DNA from 2 places in the Streptomyces sp. NPDC033165 genome. Region 1 is predicted to be linked to the other one. Evidence: predicted binding sites of a transcription regulator. Region 1 holds the regulator's gene; the other holds the start of a gene.
The links. Region 1 encodes HspR, which represses chaperone genes until heat shock. Its sites were predicted from a motif close to TTGAGNNNNNNNNNCTCAA; they were not measured.
Positions count from the first base shown of each region.

Region 2: the regulator HspR is predicted to act here: its motif matches at 6,715-6,733, upstream of lon (endopeptidase La).

Region 1 covers NZ_JBVIPK010000003.1:301,113-310,268, forward strand. Annotated here, with positions in the region: gene ACZ5WC_RS09130 (ABC transporter ATP-binding protein) at 1-1,295, shown strand, start outside; gene ACZ5WC_RS09135 (hypothetical protein) at 1,441-1,974, shown strand; gene ACZ5WC_RS09140 (helix-turn-helix domain-containing protein) at 2,111-2,428, opposite strand; gene ACZ5WC_RS09145 (helix-turn-helix transcriptional regulator) at 2,619-3,611, shown strand; gene ACZ5WC_RS09150 (hypothetical protein) at 3,625-3,879, opposite strand; gene ACZ5WC_RS09155 (hypothetical protein) at 3,858-4,190, opposite strand; gene ACZ5WC_RS09160 (heat shock protein transcriptional repressor HspR) at 4,432-4,884, opposite strand; gene dnaJ (molecular chaperone DnaJ) at 4,886-6,076, opposite strand; gene grpE (nucleotide exchange factor GrpE) at 6,173-6,823, opposite strand; gene dnaK (molecular chaperone DnaK) at 6,820-8,685, opposite strand; gene ACZ5WC_RS09180 (sugar transferase) at 8,989-9,156, shown strand, end outside.
Region 2 covers NZ_JBVIPK010000008.1:227,465-236,620, forward strand. Annotated here, with positions in the region: gene ACZ5WC_RS20800 (sensor histidine kinase) at 1-1,490, opposite strand, end outside; gene ACZ5WC_RS20805 (hypothetical protein) at 1,854-2,645, shown strand; gene ACZ5WC_RS20810 (MarR family winged helix-turn-helix transcriptional regulator) at 2,682-3,164, opposite strand; gene ACZ5WC_RS20815 (polysaccharide deacetylase family protein) at 3,373-4,167, shown strand; gene lon (endopeptidase La) at 4,272-6,692, opposite strand; gene ACZ5WC_RS20825 (nucleotidyltransferase) at 6,849-7,661, shown strand; gene ACZ5WC_RS20830 (spermidine synthase family protein) at 7,794-8,507, shown strand; gene ACZ5WC_RS20835 (response regulator transcription factor) at 8,742-9,156, shown strand, end outside.

The sequences.
Region 1 (9,156 bases):
GCATCGCGATGGGCGTCGTCATGCCCCGTATCAAGCGGGTCACCACCGAGGCGCAGACCTCCGTCGGCGAGATCGGCGCGGCGCTCGACCGCTCGCTCGGCGCGGCCCGCACCGTGAAGGCCAACGGCGGCGAGGCGAAGGAGACCGAGCGGGCGACCCAGGCCGCCGAACGCGCCTACCGGGCAGGCCTCAAGGGCGCCCGCTACCACGCGTTGATCGCCGTACTGGCCGGGCTGATCGTCCAGGCGTCGTTCCTCGCCGTCATCGGCTTCGGCGGTGCGCTGGTCGCCATGGGCACCCTCGAACTGGCCGCGCTGATCGGCTTCCTGCTCTACCTGTTCAACCTCGGCGGCCCGGTCCTCTCCCTGGTCGGCGGCACCACCGCCCTCCAGCAGGGGCTCGGCGCCCTGGCCCGGATCGAGGAGGTGCGGTCCATGGCGGCGGAGGACGACGTGGACGGTACGCCGCCGGCGCCCTCCGGCCCGCCGCCCCGCGTCACGATCGACGGGCTGACCTTCGCCTACGAGGGGCGTACGCCCGTCCTGGACGGCACGGGCTTCGTCGCACCGGCGGGGAAGGTCACCGCGATCGTCGGCCCGTCCGGCTCCGGCAAGACCACGGTGTTCTCCCTGATCCAGCGGTTCTACGACACCGACGACGGCCGCATCCTGCTGGACGACACCGACATCCGCTCACTCGGCCGGGCCGAACTCCGCCGCCGGATCGCCTACGTCGAGCAGGACTCCCCGATGCTGGCGGGCACGCTCCGGGAGAACCTCCTCTACTCCGCGCCGGACGCGAGCGACGAAGCCGTCGCCGACGTGCTCTGCCGGACCCTGCTCGACGGCTTCGTCGCCTCGCTCCCGGACGGCCTCGACACGGCGGTCGGCGCCCGCGGCCTCGCCCTCTCCGGCGGAGAGCGCCAACGCCTCGCCATCGCGAGGGCGTTGCTGCGCCGCCCGCAGGTCCTGCTCCTCGACGAGGTCACCGCGCACCTCGACGGGCTCAGCGAGACCGCTCTGCGCAGAACGGTGGAAGAGGCCGCACGGGACTGCACGGTGCTGCTCATCGCCCACCGGCTCTCGACGGTCACCACGGCGGACCGGCTGGTGCTGTTCGAGAACGGCCGGGTCAGCGACTACGGACGGCACGAGGAGCTGCTGGAGCGGAGTGCCCTCTACCAGGACCTCACCGCGACGCAGTTGACCGCGACGCAGTCGACCACGACGCAGTTGACCACTGCCCCTGCGGTCGCCACGGAAGCAGCCCCGGAGACTGCTGCAACGATGCACTGAACCGCGCCGGAGCACCGCCGCGCCTGCGAGAATTCCCGTACGCGGCGGCCGTACGCCAGCGCCGTACGCCAGTCCCGTACGGCACTGACGCTCCGCGGACACCCCCCTCAGCACGATCGCACGATCGAAGGATTCAAGGATCCAGATGACCGACACCACCCCCCTCCCCCTGCCCGCCTCGACCGAGGACGACCACTACGGGGAGATCTCCGTCGAACTCCTCGGCGAAAAGCGGGAGAAGCTCGTCGTCAGCGGCGAGCGGATTCCCACCATCACCCTCGTCCGCGCCCCCGAGGCGGAGGTCGACGACCACATCGTCATCGGCACCCGCGACCCCCGGCACCTCACGATCACGGTGGACGGCGAGGCCGCGACGATCAAGCCCGGCAAGGGGAAGCTCCGGCGGCAGACGTACCGGGTCGACGTCCGTCACGCGGGCATCCACTACCGGCTCGTCCCGAACTCGATCCCGTTCAGCCGGCTGACCCGCGACGGCAAGCACCTCGGGGACTTCTCCTCGGACGGCGACCGCCGGGTGATAGCCGAGTGGCAGGAGGACGCCGGCACCCCCGAACCCCTCGACGCGGCCATCGGCTACGCGCTGTCGGCGGCGTTCGGCACGGGCGGTCAGCCGATGTGGATGATGGCGGTGGACGCGATCAGCGCGGCCCTGCCGTAGGGGCGGGCCCGTGAACGACCGAAGTCCCCTGCCGGAAGCAAGACTTCCGGCAGGGGACTTCGGCTTGCGCGCCTCGACGTGCGCACATGTCGCGGCGTCGGATCGCGGCGTCAGGCCACGGCGTCAGGCCACGGCGTCAGGCCACGGACGCAGCCCTCCTGATGTCCTCGGCATGCAGGTACGACACGATCGCGGCCTCGAACCGCGACTTCAGGTTCAGCTTGCGCACGATGCTCGACGTGTGGGCCCGAACCGTACGTTCCGTGATGCCGAGTCTCCGGGCCAGCCAGCGGTTCTGCTCGCCGCTCGCCAGCAGCACGAGCACTTCCAGCTCGCGTTCGGTGAGCGCGGCGAAGTCCATCGCCTGCCGCCCGCCGGCCATCGCCCGCCCGTCGGCAGCCATCCGCCCACCGGCAGTCATCCGTTCGCCGACCGTCATCCGTTCGTCAGCCATCGTCGTCACAGCAGTCTCCATCCTTTGCTCGTCCACTGTCCCCCGTCCCGCGCCCGCCACCCGGCCGGCAGGGACTACCTGCTGCTTTACCTTTGCATTACCCTCTCCCTCATCAGTTCGACGGTTGCGCGGCATTTGACCGATGCGGCAGCGCCGTCGGTTGTCGTGTGGCACGCGGGGGGCGGCAGCAGTGAACGACGGAAGCCTGTCCATACTCGGTCTCAACACCACGGAGGAACGCGCCTACCGGCACTTCCTACGTAATCCGGGCACCAGCACCGAGGACATCGGCGTCCTCCTCCACAGCCCGCTCGAAGAGGTGGAGAAGGCCCTCGCCCGGCTGGCCGAGCTGGGCCTGCTGCGGACCGACGGGCACGGCGGCGTCTCGGCGGCCGATCCGGAGACCGCTGTCGACCGGCTCACGGAGATACGGCTGCGCGAGCTGCACGAACAGCTCCACCAGGTCACCAGGTCCCGGCATCTGGTCGCCGAGCTGACCGCCGAACAGCAGGCCCGGCCCCTCGCCACGCAGGGCGTGGAGCGGCTCGAAGTGCTCCGCCAGATCCGCGACCGGATCGACGACCTGGCCTTCTTCGCCCGCCAGGAGATCCTCTCCGTCGAGCCGTACACAGCACTCACCCCCGAGAACATCGCGCACGCCCGCCCGTTGGACACCCGGTGCCTGCGCCGGGGCGTGCAGATCCGCAGCGTGGTGCTGCGGGAAGCGCTCGACCACCCGCCCACCGTGGCCTACCTCCGCGAACTCACCGCGCAGGGCGCGTCGATCCGGGCCGCGGACAAGCTGTCCGAGCGGATCCTCGTGTACGACCGCCGTACGGCCCTGGTGCCCGTCGATCCCTCGGACACTTCGCGCGGCGCGCTGGTCACCCAGCAGGCCGGGCTGGTCTCCAACATCCTGGCCCTGTTCGAGAAGATCTGGACCGAGTCCACGGACCTCTCCGCCCTGATCGACACCCACCCCGCGCCCTCGGGCGTGCTGTCCGAGATGGAGCAGCGCGTCATGGAGGAGATGTGCCGGGTCGCCAAGGACGAGACGGGCGCACGGAACCTGGACATCTCGGTACGGACGTACCGCCGCCATGTCGCCGACGTGCTCCGCATCCTGGACGCGACCAGCCGCCCGCACGCTGCCCTGCTGGCTCGCGAGAAGGGCTGGATCTGAGACGGGAGAGGCACTACCCGCCCCCCTCCAGCACCCACCCCGCCAGGGCCCGGTCCCGCAGTGCCTCGGCGCACCGTTGCCGCGCGTCCCGCACGCCGCCGCGCACCAGGACGGTGATCCGGTCCTCCTCGATGCGCTGGCCGCAGTCCCAGTGCGCGGGCAGCATCCCGATGAGCCGGAGCACCGCGGTGCCGGCGGGCGCGGCGTCGGTGGAGACACGGACCACCGTGATCTCCACCGGGTCCTCTACTGCCAGCCGTTGACGCACTTCACCTTGCCCATGAACGGTCCGACCGGCTTCGGCAGCGGTGCGCCGCAGAGCACTCGGGAGGCCGCCGAGGTGACCCTCGACACCACGTCCGACACCGCCTCGGAAGCCGCCTCGGAAGCCGCCTCCGAGCCCGTACCGACCCCGGCACTGCCCCCGGTCCCGGTCAACAGCGGCGCGGCGGTCCCGGACGCGGCGACCGTCCCGGCTCCGGCGCTCGCGTGCGCCGGCGCGGCGGCCGCTCCGACGACCAGCGCCAGGAGCAGTCCCCCCGCACCGACCATCCTCCCGGTGAACGCGTAGACACCCATTCTCTTCCTCCCCGTACTCACTGCGTCACGTGTCTCGCCGGCCTCGTCCGCCGACGTATGTCAGCTTGCCAGCGGGGCGGGCCGGACCAGGCGGCGATCACTGTCAACTTGCTGCATGCGCCCGGCCACTTGGTGCCAGCCGTGCGACGCCGCGGACACACGACGACGGCCGGGCCGGGAGAACACCTGGTGTTCTCCCGGCCCGGCCGTCGTCGTGTGTACCCCTCCGCGCCCCGCCGCCCTACTCCGCGGACCGCTTCGGCTTGGGCCGCCAGACCACCAGCGCGCTGGTCTGCTGAACGTCCTGGTACGGCACCAGATCACGGCGGTACGAGGCGTGCACCTGGGCCTCGCGCTGCTGCATGGCGACCGCCGCGCCGTCCACCGCCGCCGAGAGCTCGGCGACGCGCTGCTGGAGCGCGGCCACCTGGTTCTCCAGCTCGATGATCCGCTTGATGCCCGCGAGGTTGATGCCCTCGTCCTGCGACAGCTGCTGCACCGTGCGCAGCAGCTCGATGTCGCGGGCCGAGTAGCGCCGGCCGCGCCCGGCCGTACGGTCCGGGGAGACCAGGCCGAGGCGGTCGTACTGTCGCAGTGTCTGCGGGTGCAGGCCCGAGAGCTGGGCCGCCACCGAGATCACGTACACCGGCGATTCATCGGTCAGCTGGTACGGATTGCGTCGACGGCCGTCCATCTCAAGCTCCCTTCGCGGCCTGGAACAGTTCCGCCCGCGGGTCCTCGTCCGCGGTCGCCTTCCGGTAGGCCTCCAGCGCGTCCCTGGCCTCCTGGCCGAGGGAGGTGGGGACCGCGACCTCCACGGTGACCAGGAGGTCGCCGCGGGTGCCGTCCTTGCGCACCGCGCCCTTGCCCCGGGCGCGCATCGTACGCCCGTTGGGGGTGCCCGCGGGAAGCTTCAGGGTGACCGGCGGGCCGCCGAGGGTGGGGACCTTGACCTCGCCGCCGAGCGTCGCCTCCGGGTACGTGACGGGCACGGTGACCGTGAGATTGTCGCCCTTGCGGCCGAAGACCGGGTGGGCGCCGACGTGCACGACGACGTACAGATCGCCCGCCGGGCCGCCGCGCTCACCCGGACCGCCCTTGCCGCGCAGCCGGATCCGCTGGCCGTCGGAGACGCCCGCCGGAATCCTGACCTGCATGGTGCGGGCCGACTTCGCCCGGCCGCTGCCCTTGCAGACCTCGCAGGGGTCCTGGGCGATGAGGCCCCGGCCCTTGCAGTCCACACAGGGGTCGGTGAGCGAGAAGCCGCCGCCGCTGCCGCGCGAGACCTGGCCGGTGCCGACGCAGGTCGGGCAGACCCTGGGGGTGCCGTTCTTGTCACCGGTGCCGGAACACGCCTTGCAGGGCGCCTGGCTGGACATCCGCAGCGGGACCGTGGCCCCGTCGACCGCCTCGGTGAAGCTGAGCGTCACCTCGGACTCGACGTCCTGGCCGCGCCGCGGTTGGACACGGCTGCCCGTGCCGCCGCGGTTGAACAGCCCGCCGAAGACGTCGCCGAGACCGCCCCCGCCGCCGAAGCCGCCGCCCGCGCCGCCCTGTCCGCCGCCCGGTGCGCCCCCGCCGAAGAGGTCGCCCAGGTCGAAGTTGAAGTTGCCGCCGGCACCACCGGGACCGGCGCGGAAGCCACCGTTGCCGAAGAGGGCGCGCGCCTCGTCGTACTCCTTGCGCCGCTTGGCGTCGCCGAGGACGTCGTTCGCCTCGGAGATCTCCTTGAAGCGCTCCTCCGCCTTGGCGTCACCCTTGTTGGCGTCGGGGTGGTTCTCCCGGGCGAGCTTGCGGTACGCCTTCTTGATCTCGGCGTCGGTGGCGTCCTTGGGGACGCCGAGGACCTTGTAGTAGTCCTTCTCGACGAAGTCCTTCGTGCTCATCGACGTCCCTCCTTCCGGACGATCGGCCGCGCGGCCGGCCCGTGGGCCGGCCGCCGGGCCGGTCGGTGTGCACCCTGGTGGTCAGACGCGTTGCCGTCAGACCTCCTCGGTGCCACCGCTCTCCTCGTCGTCTGTCTTCTCTTCCTTGGCCGCGGCGGGCGTGGCACCCGGCTGCGGCTCGGCGACGGCCACCCGCGCGGGGCGGATGGTGCGCTCGCCGATGCGATACCCCGGCTGAAGGATCGCCACGCAGGTCGTCTCGGTGACGTCCGGCGCGTAGCTGTGCATCAGAGCCTCGTGGATCGTCGGGTCGAAGGGCTCGCCCTCCTTGCCGAACTGCTGGAGGCCCAGCTTCGCGACGACCGTCTCCAGCGATTCGGCGACCGACTTGAAGCCGCCGAGCAGCTCGCCGTGCTCCCGTGCGCGGCCGACGTCGTCGAGCACGGGCAGGAGCTCGGACAGGAGGTTCGCGACGGCGATCTCCTTGACCGTGACCCGGTCCCGCTCCACACGGCGGCGGTAGTTCTGGTACTCGGCCTGGAGCCGCTGGAGGTCCGCGGTGCGCTCGCCGAGCGCCGTACGGACCTGGTCCAGCTGTGCGGTCAGGCCGACGGTCTGGTCGGTGTCCCCGGCCGGGGCCGCCGCCTCCTCCTCGGAGGGAGCGGCGGCCTTCGGCTCGGCGTCATCAGGGGTGGCGCCGGAGGGGACGTCGGGCTTCTCCTCGAAGCCCGGAGTCTCCTCGGTCACGCCGCACCGCCCTTGGTGTCCTTGGTGTCCTTCTCGTCGTCCACGATCTCGGCGTCGACGACGTCGTCGTCGGCGGCCTTGGCCTGGCCGTCGCCCGGGGCCCCGGCACCCGGGGCCGCGCCCTCGGCCTGGGCGTTGGCGTACATCGCCTGGCCCAGCTTCTGGGAGACAGCGGCGACCTTCTCGGTGGCCGTACGGATCTCGGCGGTGTCCTCGCCCTTGAGCTTCTCCTTCAGCTCGCCGACAGCGGTCTCCACCTCCGTCTTCACGTCACCGGGGACCTTGTCCTCGTTGTCCTTGAGGAACTTCTCCGTCTGGTAGACGAGCTGCTCGCCCTGGTTGCGGGACTCGGCGGCCTCGCGGCGGGCGTGGTCCTCCTCGGCGTACTTCTCGGCCTCTTCGCGCATCCGGTTGACCTCGTCCTTCGGCAGCGAGGAGCCACCGGTGACGGTCATCTTCTGCTCCTTGCCGGTGCCGAGGTCCTTGGCAGCGACGTGCATGATGCCGTTGGCGTCGATGTCGAAGGCGACCTCGATCTGCGGCACACCGCGCGGGGCCGGCGGCAGACCGGTCAGCTCGAACATGCCGAGCTTCTTGTTGTACGCCGCGATCTCGCGCTCGCCCTGGTAGACCTGGATCTGCACGGAGGGCTGGTTGTCCTCGGCCGTCGTGAAGATCTCGGAACGCTTGGTCGGGATCGTGGTGTTGCGCTCGATGAGCTTGGTCATGATCCCTCCCTTGGTCTCGATGCCGAGGGAGAGCGGGGTGACGTCGAGGAGCAGGACGTCCTTGACCTCGCCCTTGAGGACACCGGCCTGGAGCGAGGCGCCGATGGCGACGACCTCGTCCGGGTTCACACCCTTGTTCGCCTCCTGGCCGCCGGTCAGCTCCTTGACGAGCTCGGCGACGGCGGGCATACGGGTGGAGCCACCGACGAGAACGACGTGGTCGATCTCGGAGAGCTGGATGCCCGCGTCCTTGATGACGTTGTGGAACGGGGTCTTGCAGCGGTCCAGGAGGTCCGAGGTCAGCTGCTGGAACTGCGAGCGCGTGAGCTTCTCGTCCAGGTGCAGCGGGCCCTCGGCGGACGCCGTGATGTAGGGCAGGTTGATCGTGGTCTCGGTCGAGGACGAGAGCTCGATCTTCGCCTTCTCCGCGGCCTCACGGAGACGCTGGAGAGCCATCTTGTCCTTGGACAGGTCCACGCCGTGCCCGTTGGCGAACTGCTTCACCAGGTAGTCGACGACGCGCTGGTCCCAGTCGTCACCACCGAGGTGGTTGTCACCGTTGGTGGCCTTCACCTCGACGACGCCGTCACCGATCTCCAGGAGGGACACGTCGAAGGTGCCGCCACCGAGGTCGAAGACGAGGATCGTCTGGTCGTCCTTGTCCAGGCCGTACGCCAGGGCGGCGGCGGTCGGCTCGTTGACGATGCGCAGGACGTTGAGGCCCGCGATCTCACCGGCCTCCTTGGTCGCCTGACGCTCGGAGTCGTTGAAGTACGCCGGGACGGTGATGACCGCGTCGGTCACCTTCTCGCCCAGGTACGACTCGGCGTCGCGCTTCAGCTTCTGCAGGATGAAGGCGCTCATCTGCTGCGGGTTGAAGCTCTTGCCGTCCAGGTCGATCTTCCAGTCAGTGCCCATGTGGCGCTTGACGGAGCGGATGGTCCTGTCGACGTTGGTGACCGCCTGGCGCTTGGCGACCTCGCCGACGAGCACCTCGCCGTTCTTGGCGAAGGCGACGACGGACGGCGTGGTCCTGGCGCCTTCGGCGTTGGTGATGACGGTGGGCTCGCCGCCTTCGAGAACGCTGACGACGGAGTTAGTCGTGCCCAGGTCGATGCCGACCGCACGTGCCATTTCAATTCCTCCAACTGACTACTTGAGTGGATCTGACTCAAGAATGCATGACACCCGCCCCCTAGTCAACAGACCTGAGTCGGTCGGGCTCAACTTAAGTGCTTATCCGGACCACACATCGCCCCCGCTCCCGCCCCACGGACACACCCGCGTACGCCACACCCCTCGCACACCCCGCACCCCACCGCCCCGCCGTGGGATCGTTCTGTCACAAAACGCCGCGAGACGGTCACAACCGTCCCCGACCGGTAGGTTTCACCGTGGATCGTCACACCATCGAACCTCGAACCCCGGGTGGGCGCGATGCAGAACGCGAGGAAGCGGCGCGTACGACAGAACAGGCAGAAGGAGAAGCGGAAGGAGAAGCGCAGGAGGCAGGGGCAGAACCCCGTACGCACACAGGCACCGGTGCCACCACAGCCCCGCCCCGCGGAAGCCGCACCGCCACCGACCGCCCCGCCACCGGCCGCA
Region 2 (9,156 bases), on a different contig from region 1:
TCGACGAGGCCGAGGGTGCGCAGGGAGAGGTTGACGAAGGTGTGGTGGACCGTGTTCTTGAGCTGTTCCAGCTGGGTGGCCAGCTCGGCGGTCCGGTCCTGGAGTTCGGACCGCTGCTGGGCGAGGGACTCGCGGCTCTTGATCAGGCCGGAGCGCTCGGTGCTGAGGCTCTCGACGCGGCCGGTGAAGTCCTGGTGCAGGGCGGTGAGCTTGCCGTGCAGGGTGTTCATCGACCGGACGACCTGGGCGAACTCGTCGTTGCGGCCGGTGTAGCGGACCGGTTCGGCGGTCTCGGGCTCCTCGGCGAGGCGGGCGGCGCCGATACGGAGGACGGCGAGCGGCTGGGTGAGGGTGCGGGCGACTGCGGTGGAGACGCCGACGGCGAGGAGGAAGCAGCCGCCGAGCAGGGCGATGCTCAGTTCGAGCGCGGTGACGTCGTCGTCGCGGAGCCCCTCCAGGTGCCGGACCTGGCCGGTGGAGAGGGCGGACTCGACGCTGCGCATCCGGTCGACGCGGGCGGAGAGCGCGGCCTCCAGCTTCTTCGGGCTGACCCTGCGCTCCGCCTCGGACAGCTCGGGGCGGTCGGTGAGGCGGGTGAGGTACTTCTCCGCGTCGTTGACCTCCGGGCCGGTGACGGTGGCGGAGAGCTTGTCGCGGGCCGACGGGTTCGCCGCCTGGTCGAACTCGGCGAGCGAGGCCAGCTCGCGTACGCGGGCCTGCTGGGCGGCGGCGCTCAGCTCGTCGCGTTCGCGGTCGGCCCGGGCGGCTTCCTCGTCCTGGGTCCGCACGGGCAGCCCGGTGAAGGGGTCGGTCTGCGGGGCCGTGGGCTCGGGGCTCGGCACGGCGAGCGCGGCGAGGAGGAGCCCCCGGGTCGCGGAGGCCTGTTCGGCCGCGCCGCCGAGGGTGAGCGGGGCCCGGGTGGCGTCGGCGGCGCGCGGCGGGGTCTTCCCGGCCAGCTCGGCGGCGATGCCGTGCAGCTTGGCGATGACATCGGAGTACGCCTGGTGGGCCTCCAGGGCCGTGCCCTTGCCCGTCAGCGCGTCCCGGCGCAGGGAGGGGATCGTGGAGAGGTCGCGGCGCAGGGCCGCGGAGGCCGCCTCGTGGATCTCGTCGATCTGCTGGTCGACGCGCGTGGCGCGGGCGGTGCGGGCGGTGCGGTTCTCCGCGGCGTCTTTGTCGCCCTCCTCGCCCCGGCCGTCGGCGATGTACGCGGTGACCGCGTCGCGTTCGTCGGCGAGGGAGTGCGCGAGGGTGACGGCCTGCTGGTTCAGCTCGGCGAGGGTGACGAGCCGCTGGGACTCGGTCAGATCGGCGGAGGCCCCGAGCACGGCGGGCGCGCCCGCCGCCAGGACGATGACGCCGACGACCGCGACTCCGGCGACCAGTCGGCTGCGCACCCGCACGGTCCGCCTGTCGGCGCCGGGCGCCGGAGGCGTCACCCCGGAACCGTCGTGCGTCGTGCCCTTGCTCCGCGGCCGCTTCTTCTGCACCGGTGCTCGCAATCTCGACTCGTCCACCCTTGAAGCAGAGGTGACGCACGGTCACACAGAGGGGCGCCCCGCTCCTGGTACGGCTTCTGACCATTCCAGTGCTTTTGAGAGGGGGGCGCGCATCAACCGCTCCGCCACTCGAACGAGTGAACATCACTCTTGAGTTGGCGAACAAGTCTCCCCCGGTGCGCCCCTGACCATGCGTGGACGATGGGGTGGAACTTCCGCTCCGGCTTTGGCAGGATGCCCGCCCGCACGTGTTCGGAGTCTCTCCTTCCGGCCCCTGAGGCCCTGTTGACCTGCTGGTACAAGCCAATGCGGCCGGGGTGCGGGTCCCGTGAAGGCGTCGTGGAGACTGACGTCATGCGCATCGAACTGGCCACCGCCCCCGGCAGTCCCGAACGCCCCAACGAGGACTGGGTCTCGGCCGCTCTCCCCGCGTCCGGTCAGGGCGGCACACTGGTGCTGCTCGACGGCGTCACTCCGCCGCCGAAGGAGCCCGGTTGCGTACACCCGGTTCCGTGGTTCACGGCCCGCCTGGGCGGCGCGCTGGTGGAACTGTCCGGTTCACGCCTTGATCTGTCCCTGACCGAGGTACTGGCCGAGGCCATCTCCCGTACGGCCGACGCCCACCGACCCACCTGTGACCTTTCTCACGTGCGTACTCCTCAGGCGACCGTGGTCCTGGCGCGTTGGGGCGAACACGCGGTCGAGTACCTGGTGCTCTCGGATTCGGTGTTGCTGCTGGAGGCCCCGGACGGCTCGGTCCGCGCGGTCCTCGACGACCGGCTGGACCGGCTGCCGCCGGGTTCGCTGGCCTCCGACGAGATCGCGGACTCCACGGTGCGCAACAAGGAGGGCGGGTTCTTCACGGCTGCCGCCGATCCGTCGGTGGCGGTGCGCGCGGTGACCGGCAGCGCCCCGGCCTCCGAGGTCCGCGCCCTCGCCGCACTGACGGACGGGGCGAGCCGCTGGACGGAGATGTTCGGCGAGGGCGACTGGGTGGCCGCGCTGGAGCGGCTGCGGAAGCCGGGGCCGCAGGCGCTGATCGACCGGGTACGGGAGCTGGAGACCGCCGACGCGGGGGCCGGGCGCGCGCGGCTGCGGCGCGGCAAGGTGCACGACGACGCCACGGCGATCCTGGTGGAGCTGTAGGGGCCTTTCGGCGCGGGGCCGGCCCTCGGCGCGGGGTCAGCTTTCGGCGCGGGCGTTCAGCTGGTGCAGCAGCCGGGCCAGCTCCGCCACTTCGGCCCGGTCCCAACCCGTCAGCTTGCGTACATAGCGCTCGCGGCGGGCATCCCGGACGCTGCGGAAGCGGGCCAGGCCTTCGTCGGTGAGGTGGACGAGCCAGGCGCGGCCGTCGGCCGGGTCGGGCTCGCGTACGACCAGGCCGAGGTTCTCCAGGGAGTGCAGCTGACGGCTCATGGTGGCCTTGCCGACGCCGAAGTACGCGGCCAGCTCGGTGGCCCGCTGCCGGCCCGCCGACTCCAGGCGGACGAGCAGCCCGTAGGCGGCGGGCTCCAGCTCCGGGTGGACCTCCCGGGCCATCTCGCCCGAGCTGGCCCGCGCCCGGCGCAGGAACACGGCCAACTCACGCTCCAGCGCCAGGAATTCGTGGTCCACGCCGCTTCCGGCAGCCACGCCCCGCTCCGGCTCGCTCTCACTCCCGCGCACGCCAGCACCCCCTCTACGGCTCTCTGCCGATGAAACATGTCGCCGCGGGTGGTCGACGCCGCAGCTCGGCCAGTATTTCGCAGGATGCCCGGGAGGGGGCCGACGGCGGCGGCGCGACCCACTATGCACTCCATGTATACGCACTAGGTATAGTCCTCGGCGTACCGCACGGCTGTGCGGGATTTCCCGCACGGAGGAGTGCTTCGCCATGCCCGAAAAGACGCCGCTGTCCGAGGTGCCGTCGTCAAAGACGCCATTGCCCGGGAAGCGGTTGGCCGCGGCTCTGGTGGCGGCGCTCACACTGACGCTGAGCGGCTGCTCGATGGACACGACCGCGCCGGGCTCGGCGCGCGGGGAGGCGGCTTCCGACGCCAAGGGCGCGTTCGGGCCGGTGGACTGCCGCGAGGCCAAGTGCATCGCCCTGACCTTCGACGCGGGGCCGGGAGAGGACACCCCCGAGCTGCTGGACATCCTGAAGGAGAAGAAGGTGCACGCCACCTTCTTCCTGCTGGGCAAGCACCATGTCGTCAAGCACCCGGACACCGTGCGGCGCATCCAGGACGAGGGCCACGAGGTCGCCAACCACACCTGGACGCACAAGATCCTGACCGACCACGACCCGGACGAGATACGGACCGAGCTGGAGAAGACCCAGAAGGCCATCGAGAGGATCACCGGCGAGCGGCCCCGGCTGATGCGCCCGCCGCAGGGCCGCACGGACGACGAGGTCAGCAAGGTCAGCAAGGAGCTGGGGCTGTCGCAGGTGCTGTGGAGCGCCACCGCGAAGGACTACTCGACGAACGACTCCGCACTGATCCGGAAGCGCATCCTGGACCAGGCGAGCAAAGACGGCATCATCCTGCTGCACGACATCTACAAGGGCACCGTCCCCGCCGTGCCGGGCATCATCGACGCACTCCAGAAGGACGGCTACACCTTCGTGACCGTCCCCGAGCTGATGGCCCCGGCCGAGCCGCAGCCGGGCACGATCTACCGCCCCTGAGCGGCCCCCAGACATGCGGAACGGCCCGCCCCCGCCGGTATGCGGGAAGCGGGCCGTTCCGTACGCCCCGTACAACGCTCGGGCCGTACGCCCCGTACGACAGCTCAGGCCGCGGCCGGGATCCTCTCCTCCGCCGGGGCCGAGGCCGGGGTGAGGGCGATCTCCAGCACCTGGCGGACGTCGGTGACCGGCCGGACGTCCAGCTTCTCCAGGACCTCGGCCGGGACGTCGTCCAGGTCGGCCTCGTTGCGCTGCGGGATCACGACGGTCGTGATGCCCGCGCGGTGGGCGGCCAGCAGCTTCTGCTTGAGGCCGCCGATCGGCAGCACCCGCCCGGTCAGCGACACCTCACCGGTCATCGCCACATCCGTACGGACGAGGCGTCCGGAGAGCAGCGAGGCCAGGGCGGTCGTCAGGGTGATACCGGCGCTCGGGCCGTCCTTGGGGACCGCGCCCGCCGGGAAGTGGATGTGCACTCCCCGGTCCTTGAGGTCGGCGACCGGCAGCTCCAGCTCCGCACCGTGCGAGCGCAGGAAGCTCAGGGCGATCTGCGCCGACTCCTTCATGACGTCGCCGAGCTGACCGGTCAGGGTCAGTCCGGAGGCCCCGGTCTCCGGGTCGGCGAGCGACGCCTCGACGAAGAGGACGTCACCGCCCGCCCCGGTCACCGCGAGCCCGGTGGCCACGCCCGGCACCGCCGTGCGGCGCTCGGCCGGGTCCTGAGCGGACTCGGGCACATGGTGCGGACGCCCGATCAGACCGCGCAGGTCCGCGTCGGTCACCGTGAACGGCAGGTCGCGGTCGCCCAGTTCGTGCTGGGCCGCGACCTTGCGGAGCAGCCGGGCGACGGCCCGCTCCAGATTCCGTACGCCGGCCTCGCGGGTGTACTCGCCCGCCAGCTTGCGCAGCGCCGACTCCTCCAGGATGACCTCGTCCTTCTCCAGGCCCGCCCGCTCCAGCTGGCGCGGCAGGAGGTGGTCCCGGGCGATGACGACCTTCTCGTCCTCGGTGTAGCCGTCGAGGCGGACCAGCTCCATGCGGTCGAGCAGGGCCTCCGGGATGGCTTCGAGCACGTTGGCCGTGGCGAGGAAGACGACGTCGCTGAGGTCGAGCTCGACCTCCAGATAGTGGTCGCGGAAGGTGTGGTTCTGCGCGGGGTCCAGGACTTCGAGGAGGGCGGCGGCCGGGTCGCCCCGGAAGTCGGAGCCGACCTTGTCGATCTCGTCGAGCAGGACGACCGGGTTCATCGAACCGGCCTCCTTGATCGCCCGCACGATCCGTCCGGGGAGAGCGCCCACGTACGTGCGCCGGTGACCGCGGATCTCCGCCTCGTCCCGGACACCGCCGAGTGCGACGCGGACGAACGTGCGGCCCATGGCGTGCGCGACGGACTCACCGAGCGAGGTCTTGCCGACACCGGGCGGGCCGACGAGGGCCAGTACCGCGCCACCGCGGCGACCGCCCACCACGCCCAGCCCCCGGTCGGCACGCCGCTTGCGCACCGCGAGGTACTCGGTGATGCGCTCCTTCACATCCGCGAGACCGGCGTGCTCGGCGTCCAGGAGCGCCTGGGCGCCGCGGATGTCGTAGGCGTCCTCGGTGCGCTCGTTCCACGGCAGTTCGAGGACGGTGTCCAGCCAGGTGCGGATCCAGGAGCCCTCGGGTGACTGGTCGCTGGCCCGCTCCAGCTTCTCGACCTCCTTGAGCGCCGCCGTCCGGACGTGCTCGGGCAGCTCGGCGGCCTCGACGCGGGCCCGGTAGTCGTCGGACTCGTCCTCAGGGTCGCCGTTGAGCTCGGAGAGCTCCTTGCGTACGGCTTCCAGCTGGCGGCGCAGCAGGAACTCGCGCTGCTGCTTGTCGACGCCCTCCTGGACGTCCTTGGCGATGGACTCGGCGACATCCTGCTCGGCGAGGTGCTCGCTCAGCCACTGGACGGCGAGCTTCAGCCGGGCGACCGGGTCCACGGTCTCCAGGAGCTGGACCTTCTGCGCGGTGGAGAGGAACGGCGAGTATCCGGAGTTGTCGGCGAGCGCGGAGAGGTCCTCGATCTGCTGGACCCGGTCCACGACCTGCCAGGCGCCGCGCTTCTTCAGCCAGCTGGTGGCGAGCGCCTTGTACTCCTTGACCAGCTCGGCCGCCGATCCGGGCAGGGGGTCGGGCACGACGACGTCGATCACGGTCCCCTCCACCCAGAGCGCCCGCCCCGGACCACTGGTCCCGGCCCCGATCCGGACCCGGTCACGGGCCCGGATGAGCGCACCCGGGTCGCCGTCCGAGAGGCGCCCGACCTGCTCGACGGTACCGAGGACACCGGTCCCCGTGTACGTCCCGTCGATCCGCGGGACCAGCAGCACCTCGGGCTTGCCGCCGTCGGGACGGGCGGCGGCCTGCGCGGCCTCGACGGCGGCGCGCACCTCGGTGTCGGACAGGTCCAGCGGCACCACCATGCCGGGCAGGACGACCTCGTCGTCGAGCGGCAGCACGGGCAGGTCGATCGGTGTGAACGCCTTGGACTCGCTAGTCATGATCTCCCCTTCGGCAGGCAAGTTGAGCTATGTGGACTCAATGCTCCTGAGCCGCCGAATGTTCCCATGGGCCTGTTCGCTCTCAGCGATCACGCGCAGAGGGGGCGGGGCCGGGGCCGGGGACCGCCGCTCCGGCCTTTCCGGCACAGTGCTCGGATGAACGGAAATGGCCTCGCCGGGGACGGCACGATCGCCCGCGAAGGAAGCCTCGACCGCGTCGCGGACACGTTCGCGCCGGTGGTCGCGGATGCCCGCTCCCGTATCGCCGAGGCGTTCGGGAGCGAGCGGCTGCACAGTGCCTACCTGTACGGGAGCGTTCCGCGCGGGTCGGCTGTTCCCGGGCGCTCGGACCTCGATCTGCTGCTGGCGCTGCGCGGGGAGCCGACGGACGCGGACCGCGGCGACGCCGACGGCGTCGCCGCCGCGCTCGACGCCGGCCACCCGGCCATCGACACTGCGGGCATCCTGCTGGTCCGTGCGCGTACCGCACTCAGCGAGCTGGAACGGCACGACCTCGGCTTCTTCGTCGCCTGCCTGTGCACCCCGCTGCTCGGGCCCGACCTCGCCTCCGTCCTGCCCCGCTACCGCCCCACCTCACTGCTGGCCCGCGAGACCAACGGCGATCTCGCGCTCGTGCTGCCGCGCTGGCGGGCGTCGGCGACGGCGGAGGACCTGGCCGACGCCGACCGGGCGCGGCTCTGCCGACGCATGGCCCGGCGGCTCGTCCGTACCGGCTTCACCCTGGTCATGCCCCGCTGGGGCGGCTGGACGAGCGACCTGGAGGAGTCCGCCGAGGTGTTCGGCCGCTACTACCCGGGGCGCGCGGCCCAGATGCGTACCGCCGCCGCGGCCGCGGCCCGTACCGCTTCCCCCGACCCGGGCCTGCTCCGCCTGTTCCTCGACGACCTGGGGCCCTGGCTGGCGGCCGAGTACACGGCGGTGCACGGGAGGAAGGCGCCTCGGCCGTGAACCGGACGCGCCCAGGGCGGGGCGGGCGGCCGCAAGGCTTTGGCGTTCCGCGCGGCCCGCAGGACAGGATGGACGGGCACCGACTGCCACGACCGGAGACCGGAGAGCCACGACATGTCCGCGACGTCCGCGATGACCGCGATGACCGCCCCCGATGGATCGATGCCGGCGCGTTCCGCCGACACCCCCGTCACCCTCGACCGCCGCGACGGGCCGTTCGGCGAGGTCGTGCTGCGGGAACGCGGGGAGCACTACGAGATCATCGCCAACGGCTGTTTCCTGATGGACACCTCCGACGGGCGCTCCGAGCGGCTGCTCATCGATGCCGCGCTGGATGCCCTGCCCGCCGGCCGGACCGGCCCCTCCGTGCTGATCGGCGGGCTGGGCGTGGGCTTCTCGCTGGTGCGGGCCGCCGAGCAGGGACGCTGGGGGCGGATCGAGGTCGTGGAGCGGGAGCAGGCGATCATCGACTGGCACCGGGACGGGCCGCTGGCGCGGATCTCCGGGGCCGCGCTCGCCGATCCCCGCGCCGCGATCCTGCACACGGACCTGGTGACTCATCTCCGCACGACCACGGAGCGTTACGACGCTCTGTGTCTGGATATCGACAACGGGCCCGACTGGACGGTCACGGAGGACAACGGGAGCCTCTACTCCCCCGCCGGACTCGCCCACTGCCACGACCGGCTGACCCCGGGGGGCGTGCTCGCCATCTGGTCCGCGCAACCGTCCCCGGCCTTCGAACAAGCATTGCGGAATGCCGGGTTCAGCGGGGTTGGGGCCGAAGAGGTGGCCGTTGCCCGAGGTGTGCCCGACGTGGTCCATCTCGCATCGAAGGGTCTCTGAAGCCCCGACCCGGTATGCGCGGCACGGCACTGGCACAGGTCATCCGGTACGAGCCCGACGATCCGGCCGCGCGCCCGGCCCGAACGCGCACCGACGGGGCAACACCCTGCGTAGCCGGGAGCCCTCCGCTGCCTTTACGCTGCTGACCGGCACACGGGTTCACCCACGAAATCCACGAGCGAAGACCGTGCCTCCGGGGGGATGCCTCCCGCGAGAACGGACAGGGGCGGGGCGATGGAACAGACACACACCACCCACAACGGCGTCGCGGCCACCCCGGGGGCTCAGCGCCGGGTGCTGGTGGTCGAGGACGACCCCACGATCGTGGACGCCGTTTCCGCCCGGCTGCGGGCGGAGGGCTTCCTGGTCCAGACCGCGCTGGACGGCCCCGCGGCCGTGGACGCGGCCGAGGCCTGGCAGCCGGATCTGATGGTGCTCGACATCATGCTTCCCGGCTTCGACGGCCTGGAGGTCTGCCGCCGGGTGCAGGCCCAGCGCCCGGTGCCGGTGCTGATGCTCACCGCGCGCGACGACGAGACGGACATGCTCGTCGGACTCGGCGTCGGTGCCGACGACTACATGACCAAGCCGTTCTCCATGCGGGAGCTCGCCGCCCGGGTGCATGTGCTGCTGCGGCGGGTGGAACGGG